DNA from 4 places in the Metabacillus sp. YM-086 genome. Region 2 is predicted to be linked to each of the others. Evidence: riboswitches for the same ligand, from Rfam matches in the RefSeq annotation. Region 2 holds a riboswitch; each other region holds the start of a gene.
What was found. Region 2 has a riboswitch for cyclic di-GMP ahead of ACEWK1_RS10240 (GGDEF domain-containing protein). Riboswitches for the same ligand answer to the same signal wherever they lie in the genome.
Positions count from the first base shown of each region.

Region 1: it holds a riboswitch for cyclic di-GMP, as region 2 does, so the genes downstream of both, ACEWK1_RS22090 (methyl-accepting chemotaxis protein) here and ACEWK1_RS10240 (GGDEF domain-containing protein) in region 2, are expected to answer to the same signal.
Region 3: it holds a riboswitch for cyclic di-GMP, as region 2 does, so the genes downstream of both, ACEWK1_RS06495 (hypothetical protein) here and ACEWK1_RS10240 (GGDEF domain-containing protein) in region 2, are expected to answer to the same signal.
Region 4: it holds a riboswitch for cyclic di-GMP, as region 2 does, so the genes downstream of both, ACEWK1_RS09860 (amidase) here and ACEWK1_RS10240 (GGDEF domain-containing protein) in region 2, are expected to answer to the same signal.

Region 1 covers NZ_JBLUOI010000071.1:1,688-5,396, forward strand. The annotation lists gene ACEWK1_RS22080 (DUF294 nucleotidyltransferase-like domain-containing protein) at 12-1,001, shown strand; gene ACEWK1_RS22085 (exonuclease domain-containing protein) at 998-1,702, shown strand; cyclic di-GMP riboswitch class I at 1,859-1,938, shown strand; gene ACEWK1_RS22090 (methyl-accepting chemotaxis protein) at 2,044-3,709, shown strand, end outside.
Region 2 covers NZ_JBLUOI010000018.1:23,781-27,489, forward strand. The annotation lists gene ACEWK1_RS10230 (MFS transporter) at 1-291, opposite strand, end outside; gene ACEWK1_RS10235 (undecaprenyl-diphosphate phosphatase) at 376-1,215, opposite strand; gene ACEWK1_RS10240 (GGDEF domain-containing protein) at 1,279-2,337, opposite strand; cyclic di-GMP riboswitch class I at 2,396-2,480, opposite strand; gene ACEWK1_RS10245 (ring-cleaving dioxygenase) at 2,636-3,613, opposite strand.
Region 3 covers NZ_JBLUOI010000010.1:13,260-16,968, reverse strand. The annotation lists gene ACEWK1_RS06495 (hypothetical protein) at 1-1,432, opposite strand, end outside; cyclic di-GMP riboswitch class I at 1,551-1,640, opposite strand; gene ACEWK1_RS06490 (N-acetylmuramoyl-L-alanine amidase) at 1,851-3,413, shown strand.
Region 4 covers NZ_JBLUOI010000017.1:20,131-23,839, reverse strand. The annotation lists gene ACEWK1_RS09875 (hypothetical protein) at 290-412, shown strand; gene ACEWK1_RS09870 (hypothetical protein) at 446-568, shown strand; gene ACEWK1_RS09865 (hypothetical protein) at 602-727, shown strand; gene ACEWK1_RS09860 (amidase) at 874-1,764, opposite strand; cyclic di-GMP riboswitch class I at 1,806-1,895, opposite strand; gene ACEWK1_RS09855 (flagellar hook-basal body protein) at 2,098-2,931, shown strand; gene ACEWK1_RS09850 (flagellar hook-basal body protein) at 2,948-3,709, shown strand, end outside.

The DNA.
Region 1 (3,709 bases), on a different contig from region 2:
AAGTGTCTCTCATGAACGGTGCATTTGATTCCTATGAATCAATCAAAAAGTGGAAAGACAATCATATCCACAATTATGGATCAAATACAATAGAGTTAAATAAATTTCATGATGAGATGATGAAGAGTGCTAGTAAAGTAGCACTCTTTCATCTTGAAAAAAACTCTGGGGCTCCACCTTGTGATTTTACGTGGTTTATTACAGGGAGTGGTGGACGAATTGAACAAGGTATCATTAGCGATCAAGATCATGGCTTAGTTTACGAAGAAAAGTCAGAACGTGCAAGCAAATATTTCTCTGCCCTTGGAGAAGAATTATCAAAAGGACTTCATTTAATCGGATATCCTTATTGTGAAGGAAATGTAATGAGCTCAAATCCTTTGTGGTGCAAATCTTTAGATGACTGGAAAAAGCAGCTAGTTCATTGGATGGATGAAAAGAGCTGGGAATCCATTCGATTTTTACAGATCTTTTATGACTGTAGAAGCATAGTTGGAAATGATGCTTTTATAAAGGAGTTAAAAAATACAATCTTTGAATATCGAAATACAAATCCTAAGCTTTTACAGCGATTTATGGACAATATTCAACATATTAAACATTCAGTTGGTCCATTAGGTCAAATTTATGTAGAACAAAGTGGCCAATATGAAGGATGTATTGATCTAAAAAAAGCAGCTTTTTTACCGTATGTTAATGCAATTAGGTTACTAGCAATGAAAGAGGGAATAATTGAAACCTCTACTCTTGAGAGAATTACCATCCTTAGTAAAAAAGACCCTTATCAACAAGAAATGCTTTATTATAAAAAGAATTTTGAGAAGCTCCTTGAATACCGAAGACTATTATTTGCAAGTGCTGAAAGTTATGATGATGTGCATTACTTAAACATAAAAAAAATGACTAAGGAAGAAAAAAGAGAGATAAAATTAATCTTAAAAGATGGTAAAAAACTGCATCAATATGTGCAGGGGATCATTGATAAAGGGTGTTTAGAATGACATTTGACCCATTCTTTTTTATGAGAGGTAAGCTTGGAGGCTCTCAATCTGGCCAATCGCAGCAACAAGTAGCCTACCTTAGACAATTACAACGAGAAATGAGGGTAGAGGAAACATTACATATTCCTCTTACTGAATTAAACGTCATTGTTTTTGATATCGAAACAACAGGTTTTTATCCTGATCAAGGGGACCAAATTATTTCAATAGGTGCAATTAAAGTAAAGGGAGATGAAATTAAAGAAGAGGAAACCTTTTACTCACTTGTTCGCTCAGAAAAACCAATTTCTAATGAAATTAGTTCTTTAACAGGTTTAACAAACGAGCAATTAACAACTGCTCCGCTGTTATCCGAAACCTTGTTTGAATTTTTTCGGTTTGCCCAGGACTATACACTTGTTGCTCATCATGCAAACCATGAAAAGATGTTTTTACAGCATGCCTCTTGGAAGCTATACCGGGCACCATTTAAGCACCGTCTTGTAGATATGTCCTTCTTGTACCGAATCGCAGAGCCTGAAGCAAAGCTTATTACTCTTGAAGAATGCTGCAACCATAATGGAATACCGATTATTGGTCGACATCATGCTCTGGAGGATGCCAAGTTGACCGCTCAGTTATGGAGTATTTATGTTAATAAGCTTAAAAGATTAGGGTGTGAATCTTTAAAGGATTTATATGAACGTTATACAATGGTTTAATGAAAAGGGTTATCTAGGTGATAGCTCTTTCTTTATATAGGAAAAGTTTCAGAATATAATGATTTATCTTAAAAAGATAGCCAAATTATGTTATAAGTAGTATGATAGTACTACAAAATTTTTAGACAGAATTGCCGAAATTATTTGTATATAATATAAAGAAATGGGCAAACCATTTGAAAAAATGGGACGCAAAACTAAAGGGGCTTATCATTTTATGCCAGCCAGTTGCAGATATGATTAACTTTGAACTTGTTAGTGAGCTGTCCTTATTTTTATCATTTGGGCAGTTTTATTATTTTACAGAGAGTAATAGAGGCGAGAAAGGGAGAAAGAACATCATGAAAATCCGTAATGTTTTTAAGAATAATGTATTAAAAGGTTTTGACAGAAACCTCACGATTAGAAAAAAATTAATCATTGCCTTTGCATGTATTTTACTTGTACCAAGTCTTGCTATAGGATTTATTTCTTATCAATCTGCAAAATCTGAGTTACAAGATAGCATGCTTCAAACAGCTAAGGAAAGTGTGCAACTAATTGATTCCTCTATGAATTCACAGCTAATTCCTATAGAAAAGGACATTGAATATTTTGCTCAGACAGCAAAAACGGCTAATGCAAAAATTGATATCGAGGAAATTTCGAAAATTAAATTGAAATTTAATCAATATATTGAAACAAAACCAGGAGCACAAGCGATTTATATTGGAACAGATACGGGTGAAATGATTGTTTCGCCGAAAATTCAACTTCCTGATGATTATGACCCACGTGATCGTCCTTGGTATACATTAGCAATGGAGAATAAAGGAGAAGTTGTTATAACAGATCCGTATATTGATGCTAATACAAATGAAACATCAGTTACATTTGCTAAAGTTTTAAATGATGGTTCAGGTGTAGTGGCAGTTGATGTGAACTTAAATGTACTAAAAGATATGATAAGTGTAGTGAAGGTTGGGGAAGAGGGCTATGTAACAATTGTTGATAAAACTCAAACTTACTTAATTCATCCTTCTAAGCAAGGTGAAAAGGTAACGGGTGATTGGGTAGGAAAATTATTTAAGAGTAATATTGGTGAATTTTCTTATACTATAGATGGTAAAGCGAAGGAAATGGATTTTATTACAAATGAATTAACAGGCTGGAAAATTGCTGGTACGATGTATACTAGTGAAATCTCAGAAGCCGCTAAAGGAATCTTTTTAAAAACATTAGCTGTAGTACTAGTATCATCTATTCTCGGAGCTATCGTTATTTTTGTTATTATACGTTCTATTTTACAACCAATTCGTATTTTAGTTGCTTCTTCAGAAAAAATTGCTAATGGAGATTTAGCGGTTGATATTAACATAACTTCTAATGATGAAGTAGGACAATTGTCCAAGAGCTTTAACAAAATGGTCGAAAATTTACGTGCAGTGGTTGTAAGTCTTCAAACAGCATCAGAAAGGGTGAGTTCCTCTTCTGAAGAGTTGATTGCTAGTGCAGATCAATCGACTGCTGGAACTAAACAAGTAACAGAAGCAATCCAACAGGTAGCTAGTGGAGCCGAAAGCCAAACACAGAAAATTGATGCAAATAATGCTGCATTAGATGAAGTACTACAAGGAATTCTAAGAATTTCGTCTAGCTCATCAAATGTTTCTGATTTAGCACAAGCAACTGTAAGTGAGGCAGAAGTTGGAGGGAAATTTGTAAAGGATAGCTTGGAGCAAATGAAGTTTATTCATGCCTCCGTGACAGAATCAAATCATGTCATTCAATCTTTATCCAACAGATCACAAGAAATCGGAAAGATCCTAGATGCTATTTCTGAAATTGCTAATCAAACAAATTTACTTGCATTAAATGCCGCAATTGAGGCAGCAAGAGCTGGTGAACATGGAAAAGGATTTGCAGTAGTAGCAGATGAAGTGCGCAAATTAGCAGAACAATCTCAACAATCAGCTGGTCAGATTTCTACACTAATTTCATCTATACAACAAGACACAAATCATTCCG
Region 2 (3,709 bases):
AATGACCCCTGTAATGAGTCCGATCATGACAAACGGCTTTCGAATTTGTAGTCGATCTGAAATAATCCCTACCGGAAGACGTAGTAAAATTTGCATGATCCCATAACTACCAACAATAAACCCTACTAATGTATAAGTCCCACCTAAAAAATCCAAATAAGAAACAAACACTGGAACATAAATATACAGAGAGAACCAATAGATAAAGGTTATGATAATAAATAACATATGGTCATAGACTGAAACTTTATTAACGTTTATAACACGATACCTCCTAAAACAAACTTTCATCCTTATATGTATGTTATCTTTTTTTCACATATTTTTAAATGATAAAAAGCCTGTTCCATATTTCTCTAGAACAGGCTACCAAAATTAAAAGTATACAATCCATATCACAATAACTAATAAAATTCGATAAATCGCAAAGGGCATTAACTTGATTTTATTAATGAGCTTTAGGAAAAAGCGAATTGAAAGAAGGGCAAATACAAAGGCACTAATAAATCCTGCGATAAAAAATGGCATGGCTTCAATAGAAAAGTATTGCCAGTTTTTCAAAAGAGAGATCGCGCTTGCTCCCGCCATGATTGGTACTGCCATAATAAAAGTAAAATCAGCTGCAGCACGGTGGCTCATTCCGAGTAGAACTCCTCCTGAAATGGTTGATCCAGAACGTGAAAATCCAGGCCATAATGAAAGACATTGTATTAATCCAACAGAAAATGCTTGTTTATAAGTAATTTGATCAACTGTCTCAATTTTTACTTCCTTTGGACCAAAAAGATCGGCTGCAATCATTAAGACTGCCCCAACAACTAAACCGATTAACACAGTTGTAATAGAAAATAAATGTTCATCAATATAATCCTCGAAAAGGACACCTAGCACACCGGCTGGGATTAAGCCTACAATGACTTGAGTAAGCTTTAAACGACTTGATCCTTCCGTAGATTCAGCTGTTTTTTTGCTCAATCTACCTAAACCCAACATTTGGATAAAGCGGTCCTTAAAGACGACCACTACAGCTAAAATGGAGCCTAGTTGTATAACAATTTTAAACGTATTTGCTACATATTTACCTAAAAAATCTTCCGATTGTAACCACATATCATCGACAATAATCATATGACCAGTTGAAGAAACGGGTGCAAATTCAGTTAACCCTTCTACTAAGCCAAGTATAACAGCCTTTAAGAGTGTAAGAATATCCATCTTGTAAGCTCCTATCATTCTTTTAATCGTTAAACCACAAAAGTAAGTATAACGTTAAAATTGTCAGGAGGGAATCTCTTTTTTATTTTCGCCTTGCTCACCAAACATCATAATTTTATTTCGCCCACTAGCCTTTGCTGAATACAAAGCTTGGTCTGCCTGTTCTAATACTAGTTCAGCTAGTTGGCCCGGTTGAGACTCGGATATACCAAAGCTTGCAGTAAGTTTTCCTACTACCTTAAACTGATGTTGGCTAATTAAGAGTTTTAGTTTTTCAGCTAGCTTTAATGTTTTATCAATCGTCTCTTTTTTTGTAATGACAATGAATTCTTCTCCACCCCACCGAGCAAAAAAGTCACTTTTGTTTAAACCACAACTAATGATCCTAGAAATTTCTATTAAAACTGAATCACCAACACTATGTCCATACTGATCATTCACTTTTTTGAAATAATCAATATCAAAAAAGATAATAGAATACGTTTTACTTTCAGAATTAAGCTTTTCAAACAACTGGTGAACAGCCCGTCTATTCTCAATACCGGTTAACATATCTTTAAAAGCCATTTGCTCAAGCATTGAAGTCCTAACAGATGCATCAAGGCCTTTTCTAGCGAAAAAAAGTATAACAATATAAACAAACATTGCTAACTGGTAGTTTATAAGTGAGTTGATCATATCAACCTGTATAATGCTCAACGAAGATAGAATGATTGCTGTTGTCATAGACCATAAAACAATGGATAACACGATTCCGTAAATTCCATAGAATGTAATAAAAATATAAATATAAATCATCGGTGTCCAAATTGCAGCATCACTAATTGAATAATGTTGATTCTGAACACTTTCCACATGTAAAGACCAGTATGTTAACAATAAGTGAACAATAGACACTGATATAAAAATTGTAAGTTCAACGACTCTAAAGAAAATTCTCTTCAAGATTAAAAAGTAGGAACTTATAAAAAGGATTAAGTATGAAGCTATTATAGTTCTATCTAGAAAGTTAAATTCATTCCAACTAGGAAGACCAAATAATAGAGCCAGTAAAACAATAGGTATGACATATAAATACAGCTTTCGTTTTTGATTTTCAAATGTTGATAGATCACTATACAAGACCGTCATCTCTCCTAAAAAAAGAACTAATCCACCGATTAGTTCTTCTTTATATTAAATCGGTAACTGGCAAGCATATTCCTCAGAACTTAGCCCCTGTAGCTTTGCGTCTCTACCTTTCAGTAGATTTGCCCTTAACTATTTAGTTGGAGTTGAGAAATACAGGAATATATTCCTTGATACTTTTTACCTATAAACCTATTCTATACTAATATGGATAAATCTACAAGTAATATGAATTCTTTGTTTATAGCTATTTTTAAAAAGGAAAACCTATAAAGGTTCTCCTCCTTTTTTCCTATTCCTTTACGATCTCCTTTGTACTACGAACAGTATCAATTGGACGAACCAGCTTTTCAATTTGTTCCCGTTTTGGCTCTAGAAATGGAGGTAATGACAGCTTTTCTCCTAGAGTTTCATAAGGTTCATCTCCCATAAAGCCTGGTCCATCAGTTGCAAATTCAAAAAGTATATGGGGTGCAACTCTTGCATATAGTGATTCGAAGAAGTGACGATTCACATAGCCTGAAGTTGGAAAACCGATGCTTTGCATATGACTAATCCACTCTTCTAACACTACGCGGTCTTCAACACGGAAGGCAACATGATGAACAGTGCCATAGCCCTGAATTCCATGAGGGAGTACATCATTATGCTCTAAAATGACCTGTGCTCCATTTCCCCCTTCGCCAACTTCAAATAGGTGAAATGATCCTTCCTGTGCCACTTCCTTAAAGCCAAGTGCTCTCTCTAGTACCTCTTTCATTTGTTCCACATTATTTACTCGAATGAAAATAGGTCCTAAACCAGTAATAGCATGCTCTAGAGGAATCGGCCCTTTTTGCCATGGTGTACCAGAGGCAACTCCTTCATTTTTTTCATCTGAAATTAATTGATATTGTTGATCATCGAAGTCTACAAAGGATAATGATTTTTTCCCAAACTGCTCTTTAATTCCTGTGTGTTTAACTTCCAGGCGATCAAAACGTTTTACCCAATAATCCAATGAAGCATCTGTTGGAACTCGAAATGATGTTTTGGAAATTTCATTTGTCCCGTGTACTCCTTTTGGAATTCCAGGGAAGTCAAAGAATGTCATGTCAGTCCCTGCACTTCCTACATCATCAGCAAAAAATAAGTGATATGTCTGGATATCATCCTGATTTACAGTTTTCTTAACTAAACGCATTCCTAACACATATGTGAAGAACTCATAATTTTTCTCAGCACTACTTGTTATAGCCGTTACATGATGAATACCTTTTAATTGATTCATTGTGATCCTCCATTATTTTGTATTGTTTATATTTTAACTACAAGTTGTTAGTAACATTCCTCACAAAATATCTCTAAATAAAATATCTTGAATTAA
Region 3 (3,709 bases), on a different contig from region 2:
TGTAGCCATATACACGAACCGGCTCATTTCGATCAAAGTATTTATAGAATGAACCATCTGGCTTGTACACCTTTAGATTGTATTCCTTACTCCAAACATGTCCTATATAAAATAGATTTACATTGGTTTTCTTCACATAATATCCACCACCAACATCGTAGCGATCACTTAACACTTTGTAAATGCGAAGACCTTCATGTTGTCTTAATTTACGATGCTTAGAACCATTTGGACTGTATAAATACTGGTCATTACTGCGAATTAACACACGGCCAATATGAGTATTAGCTGGTGGTGTAACAGTTAGTAGGTATTTACCTGTATGTCTTGTACTTGAACTACCATTATAGACTTTTAAGTAGTAAGTACCTGTTTCCAATTCAAGCGTGTTTTTATATTTTCCTGGTGTCACAGCACTTCCGTGAACATATTTTTCAAAAAGCGAGTTATTATTATAATCTAACATTTCGATATAAACAGTTGAGTCTACGTATGAAGATAAATCAATGCCTACTTTTCCAGGAACCGTAACATTCACTTTATAAACATCTACTTTATCATCCCAAGTAAGAAAACCTGTTTTTGTTTTGTTATAAGCAATTGACTCAGCTTCAACAATTCCATTGTTAGGTTCTGACTCATTGCTACCAGCTGAAGTGAAGGTTGTATTAAGAGTATATTTTCCTGTATGGCGGTTATTTGAGCTACCATTATAGACTTTCACATAATAAGTACCCTTATTCAAATCCTCAGAACGAATAAATTTAGCGGGATTTTTTGAACTGCCATTAACATAATGTTCAAATATTTCTTTGTTATTACTATCGATTAAAGAAATATAGGTATACGTGTCAACGTAAGAAGTTAAATTAAAATCAACTTGTCCAGATTTAGGAACAGTTATTTTAAAGAAGTCAAACTTATCATCCCATGCTAGAAACCCATTAACAGATTCGCTAAAAGCCAATTCTTGTGCTTCAACTGTTCCATTGTTAGGTTCAACCTCTGTACTCCCTGCTGATGTAAAGTTAGTGATAATTTTGTAAGAACCTGTGTGAACAGTATTTGAACTTCCATTATAGATCTTCAGGTGATAAGTGCCAGGTTCTACATCTTCCCAACGTGTGAATCTTCCAGGAGTAGAAGAGCTCCCGTACACATAATTATTAAAAATTTCCTTGTTATTGGAATCATAGAATTTAATGTATGCATAAGAATGCACATATGAAGTCAAATCAAAAGAAATACGTCCTGCTTCTGTAACATCGATCGTATAATCATTACTTTTTGTTTGTTCTGTTAAGCTTCCGGTTGTTTCTACATCAAATGGAAGTGTGTTCTCTGCTGCTTGTGCCTTTGTATCAAATTGAAATAAGCTAATAACAACTAAAACAGACAATATGGCTAGATTCTTTAAAATTTTACTATTCAAAGTAAGTTCCTCCTATAATCTAAGTTGAAATAAGTAATAAAAAGCGAGTAACCTTGCCAAAAACCCCCTTAAACATAAAAAAACACTATGACAGAATTTGGCCATAGTGCTTCCTTGCTATGGCAACCTGACGATCATAGCAGCTTGTGACTGCCTTAGACTCATGGCTTTGCGTCCTTACTTTTCAGTAAGTTTGCCTTTTTCATAGTATTTTTTTAGTGGTTGATTGATAAGTCTATTATACTATTTTTCTGGAAGAAGTGAAGATGTTATTGGAAAATAACTTCAAATTAAACTTAATTTCCCTACTGAACCTAGTGAATTTGGTGTGGAGTTTTCTGGGGAAATTACTATAAATTCCTTAATCTATTGCCGATACTATATATATGCAAAAAAAGTACGTCTGGAGAGAAGAAAAATGTACAAAAAGATAGGTAACATTCTTATTGCTATACTTTTAGTTGTGGTAATGCTACAACCAAATGCTAAAGCACAAGCCGCTGAATCCAAGGTCATCTGTATTGACCCAGGTCATCAACGAAAAGGTAATAATACGAAAGAACCAAACGCACCAGGGTCTAAAACAATGAAAGCTAAAGTATCTTCAGGAACACAAGGTGTTTCAACGAAAAAGCCTGAATATGTGCTAGTTCTAGAAATCTCTAAGAAGTTAGAAGCGAAGTTGAAAGAACGAGGCTATCAAGTTTATATGACGAGAACACACCATGATGTGAATTTAAGCAATGTGGATCGCGCGCAGTTTTGTAATGCAAAAAGTGCAGATTTAACAATCCGAGTTCATGCAGATGGAAGCACAAACAGAAATATAAGAGGTATTCATGTTTTATATCCATCAGGCTCATATACAAAAAGCATCAATGAAAAAAGTAAACTAGCAGCCACTCACATGATTAATGAAGTGATCAAGTCAACCAGTGCCAATAAGGCGAATGGCGACGGTTTATCACCGCGAACCGATATCACGGGCTTTAACTGGGCGAAACAGCCTGTTGTTCTTCCTGAAGTAGGATTTATGTCAAATCCAGAGGAAGACCAAAAACTATCAACAAATGCCTACCAAGAAAAGCTTGCAGAAGGAATGGCGAACGGAGTTGATCGCTTCTTTGGTTTGAATGGTTCTGCCTCAGCTGAAGGGGAAAAATTAATTCAGCAGTTAGCAGCCTATAACAAAGCAATTGAAGCTGGAGATATTAATAAGGTAAATACACTCTATGACTCTTTTACAAAGCAATTGAAAAATGTAGAAATGAAAATAGGTAAAGTCTCAGGTTCCTCTAATCGTGCTAACTTAAATGAACGCTATGTAAGGCCTGCAAAAATTGCAGTGGAGAGAACAATATTTGAGGTTTCGCAATATCGTTTATTACATGCGATTCAAGCAACTGTTAGTAAGGAGAACTACGCTCAAGCTATCAGTGAGACGAAGAAACTTGAACGTTTAAAGAAAAGAGCAATTGGCATTAAGCAGGCAGGTGGATATCAAGCGCTGCCTAGTAAGATAAATGCAGATTTAAGAAAAAATGAAGCGGAGACACAGGGTGCGTTGTTAATCCGTTTACTAAATAGATATAACCAAGCGATTAACAATGGAGATCTTTATGTAGTGGACGGCCAATATGATCAACTAACAGCACAGCTTCGCTTAACGGAAGTGAAAATTGGACAAGTTGGTGGAGCTTCAAATCGACAGGCATTAAATACTACCTATGTTAGACCTGCAAAAATTGCCGTAGAACGGACAATTTATGAAGTTTCGCAGCTTAGATTAATAGAAGTAATGCGGAAATTGACTGCCGAAAATCAGTTAGTGAAGGCTGAGGCAAATTTATCTGTCTTAGAACGTCTGAAAGGTAGAGCTGATGCGATTAAGCAGGTAGGTGGATATGAGTTACTGCCGGTAATGATTGAGGAAACATTGGAAGAAGTTGAGAAAGAAGTTCGGGTGATTGTTACACGCTGAATCATAACCAATAAGAAACCTGAGTTTCTACTATTAAGTAATTCGGTTTTCGAGTACAAAAGCTTAATTAGCATTCTTTTAACAGGATGGCAAAATTAGTGTCAGTGTGCGAGGAGATTGATGTACTGAAAGTGGCAGGGTTATGGTAGTTAAGACTCTCTGATGTTATTCATTGTTGATTTTTTCGAAGAAATACAGCAATTAATAGGCGGAAAAATTCCGGTTATAGTATACAATAGATGCTTAAAAGGCCGATATAAGCGGAAATATTCCGGCTAACTGCTCTCTATATAGCT
Region 4 (3,709 bases), on a different contig from region 2:
TTGTTTATATTGTTAGTTCTATAGGGAACTTTTGGCGGGGTAGTTTAGTGGAAAATTTTAAATGAGGGTGAAGGCAGAGGTGTGGGGTTGTCGTTGGGTGAATGAATGACAAAACAGGAGTGGAGGAAGGTAGAGGTGTCGTTCGTTAAGGTAGGAGGATCAATCTAAAAGCGTAAGAAGAGGAAAATGGTGATCATGCAGAAAGGAAGACCATCCCAAGACCAAAACAAGAGGAAAATGGTCATCATGTAGCTAATGAAGATCATCCCAAGAGCAAAAGAAGAGAAAGATGGTTATCATCCCGTTAATCAAGACCAATCCAAGAGCGAAAGAAGACGAAGATGGTCATCATGTAGCTAATGAAGACCATCCCAAGAGCAAAAGAAGAGAAAGATGGTCATCATCCCGTTAATGAAGACCATCCCAAGAGCAAAAGAAGAGAAAGATGGTTATCATCCCGTTAATGAAGACCATCTCAAGAGCAAAAGAAGAGAAAGATGGTTATCATCCCGTTAATGAAGACCAATCTAAGAGTGAAAGAAGAGGAAAATGGTCATCATCCCAGTAATGAAGACAATCCCAAGAGCAAAAGAAGAGAAAGATGGTTATCATTCCGTTAATGAAGACCAATCCAAGAGTAAAAGAAGAGGAAGATGTTCTTCATCCTGATAATGAAGACCACCCCAGAGTAAAACAAGAGAAGAAAGGGTCTTCATTCACGCCATGAAGACCCACTCACAGATCCAAATTAAGCAAACTGGTCTTCATCGCCACATGATTCCTAAACAAGACAACTAATATCGCCCCATCCCATAAAACCCCACAAAAAAAGCATGAACCCACCTAAGTGAATCCACGCCCAAATCCAAATCCCTACTCCAACTCCATCCAACTACCAACATGATGCACAGCAAACCCACCAAAACTTGAATAATCCTGGTATTGATCTAAAACAAGTCCTAACTGATTATTCATTTCCGCCTGACCTTCTTCAAAAAACGTAAAAAATCCGTCACTACTACCAAGATTCATCGTTTCAACTGCGATCGTTACATCTTTATTAAGCAACACAGCCAGATCCATCTCATATTTCACTAATTCAATAATGCCATTCGGGCCAACGGCTTTGTCGCGGTAGGCCATAATGGTCACTTCATCTGTATTTTTCAACGCCCATTCGGCTAGGTTTCCTTTTCCGTGCTTGTTACGGAAATTCATTTCATCAAACCAAAACGGAATGTCAACAGCGAGGCTGATATCTAATGCTGATGCGGTATTAGCGGCAGCTAAAATGGCTCCCTGGTATTTCAGAACAGCAGCACCATAGTTTGTTGTCCATTGCTCTGTTAAATATGGCTCAATATCAAGGTGAATTCCGGCGAACTTCTCACCAGCAGCTGCCCCGTTTTGATATCCACTAACCCAATTTGAAAAGTTCAAAAATGCTTTATTGTTAACACCCCAATTTGGTGCTCCATCTAACGCGTAAACATCCATACCTAGCTTTGCAGCTTCACTAATAAAAGTGTGATAGTAGGCAACATCAATACTACGGTCAATCTGCAAAAACACATGTGATACTTGCTTTGCTTCTAAAAACTGCAATGTAGCTTCACGGTCATACACAATTTTACTCGTATCCCAGAGCCATGTTGAATAATCTGGGGCACCCTCAGCTTGTGCTTTATGATTCAAAGCTAGACCTCCTAGTTGAGATCCTAATAAGAATAGTAATGTCAGAAGTACAACCTTCATTTTCATCATTTGCCTCTCCTTTTCATAAGCCCCATGGCCCAAAAAAGGAGCCTGGCAGCTTGGCAGCCGTACAATGTTCTCCATTGGGTAGGCCCATAGCTTTGCGTCCTTGCTTTTCAACAAGTTTGCCTTTTTCAGATTTTTCTTAAGTATAAGGGCTTGTCCGGTAAAAAGATATAGGAGTGGTTTCCTATCATTATTTTTCCCCTAAAATATAACAGGTAATTTCTGAAAAAATGTAATGAGAAAACAGCAAATGTCCTTTATAATAAATGATAGGGAATTCTGTCGAAAAGAATTCATTTGTACGGTAACAACTATGTGACTAAGGTGGGTGTACAGATGTTAAGAGGTTTATATACAGCAACAGCGGGAATGCTTGCACAGCAAAGACGTACTGAAATGCTTTCAAATAATATGGCAAATGCCAATACAGCGGGTTATAAAGCGGATCAAGCAAGTGTCCGCGCATTTCCCGAAATGCTTTTAAATAGATTGGAAAATAAATCAGTACCAACAACAAATGGTTCAAGCTTTGGTCAAATCACACCAATTGGTTCGATTAACACAGGTGCTTATGTTCAAGAACTACAAAGTACTTTTTCACAAGGTGGTCTTAAAGAGACTGGATTGTACTCAGATGTAGCTCTTTTAGAAGAGATTATTCCCTTAAATGCAGAAACAAATGTAAAAGGTGCTTTGTTTTTTGCGGTTCAAAATCAAGCGGGAGAAGAGCGCTATACTCGTAATGGCCATTTCACACGGGATAATAACGGGATCCTTCTTTCTGGTGGGAATCCGGTTTTATCTACAACTGGGCAGCCAATCTCCATTCAGTCTAGTGAATTCCAGGTAACGCCTGATGGCGAAGTGATTGCGGATGGAGAGTTCGTAGCGCAAATTGATGTTCGTTTTGAAGCGGATGTTCGTAACCTTGTAAAAGAAGGTAATGGTTTATACCGCACATTTAATAATGAAGAACTGCCAACAGCCGTAAACAACGAAAACATTCAATATAATCTAAGACAAAATTACTTAGAAACTTCAACAGTAGATGTTGGGCGTACGTATACAGATATGATGACAGCGTACCGTTCGTTTGAAGCCAATCAAAAGGTATTGCAAGCTTATGATAAAAGTATGGACAAGGCCGCGAACGAAATCGGCCGCATATAATAGGGGGTACTAGTAAATGCTACGCTCAATGATAACAGCGACGAATACGATGAGTCAGCTTCAAAAGCAGCTTGATCAAATCGGCCACAATATGGCTAATATTGATACACAAAGCTATAAAAGAACAGAAACTTCTTTCTCTGAGCTTGTACGTCAACAATTTAATAACCAGCCCAACGCTGCGGAGGAAATTGCAGAGCAACGTTTCGGCAGGGAATTAGGAATCAGACAGGGAACGGGAGCTATGCTTAACAGCAGCCTTGTTTTTACACAAGGAAACATGAAGCAAACAAGCAGAGAGCTTGATATTGCTTTTACTCTTCCTAATCAATTTTTACAAATTGACGTTAACGGGGAGATTAATTATACAAGAGATGGTGCATTATACTTATCACCAACAAATGATGGAACAAATCAATTATTGCTAACAACTTCTGATGGAAGTCCGGTTCTTGATGAAAATCAAAATCCAATTCGTTTTAATGATGATTTTCAAAAAATCGTTATTTCTAATGATGGAACGATTTCTACCGTTCAAAATGACCAAACAGAAGCACCACAAGAATTTCAACTCGGTGTTGTCCAAGTGGATCGCCCGCAAATGTTAATTCAAAACGGAAACAATCGGTATGGATTAAAAGATTTAGGCGGCATTCCGTTAAATGAAGTGTTAACGTTTCTAGAAGGTGAGCTGCGCGGCGATGTTGCAATGGAGCAAGGGGCACTTGAAATGTCCAATGTTGACTTATCCAAGGAAATGACCGATTTATTAATCTCA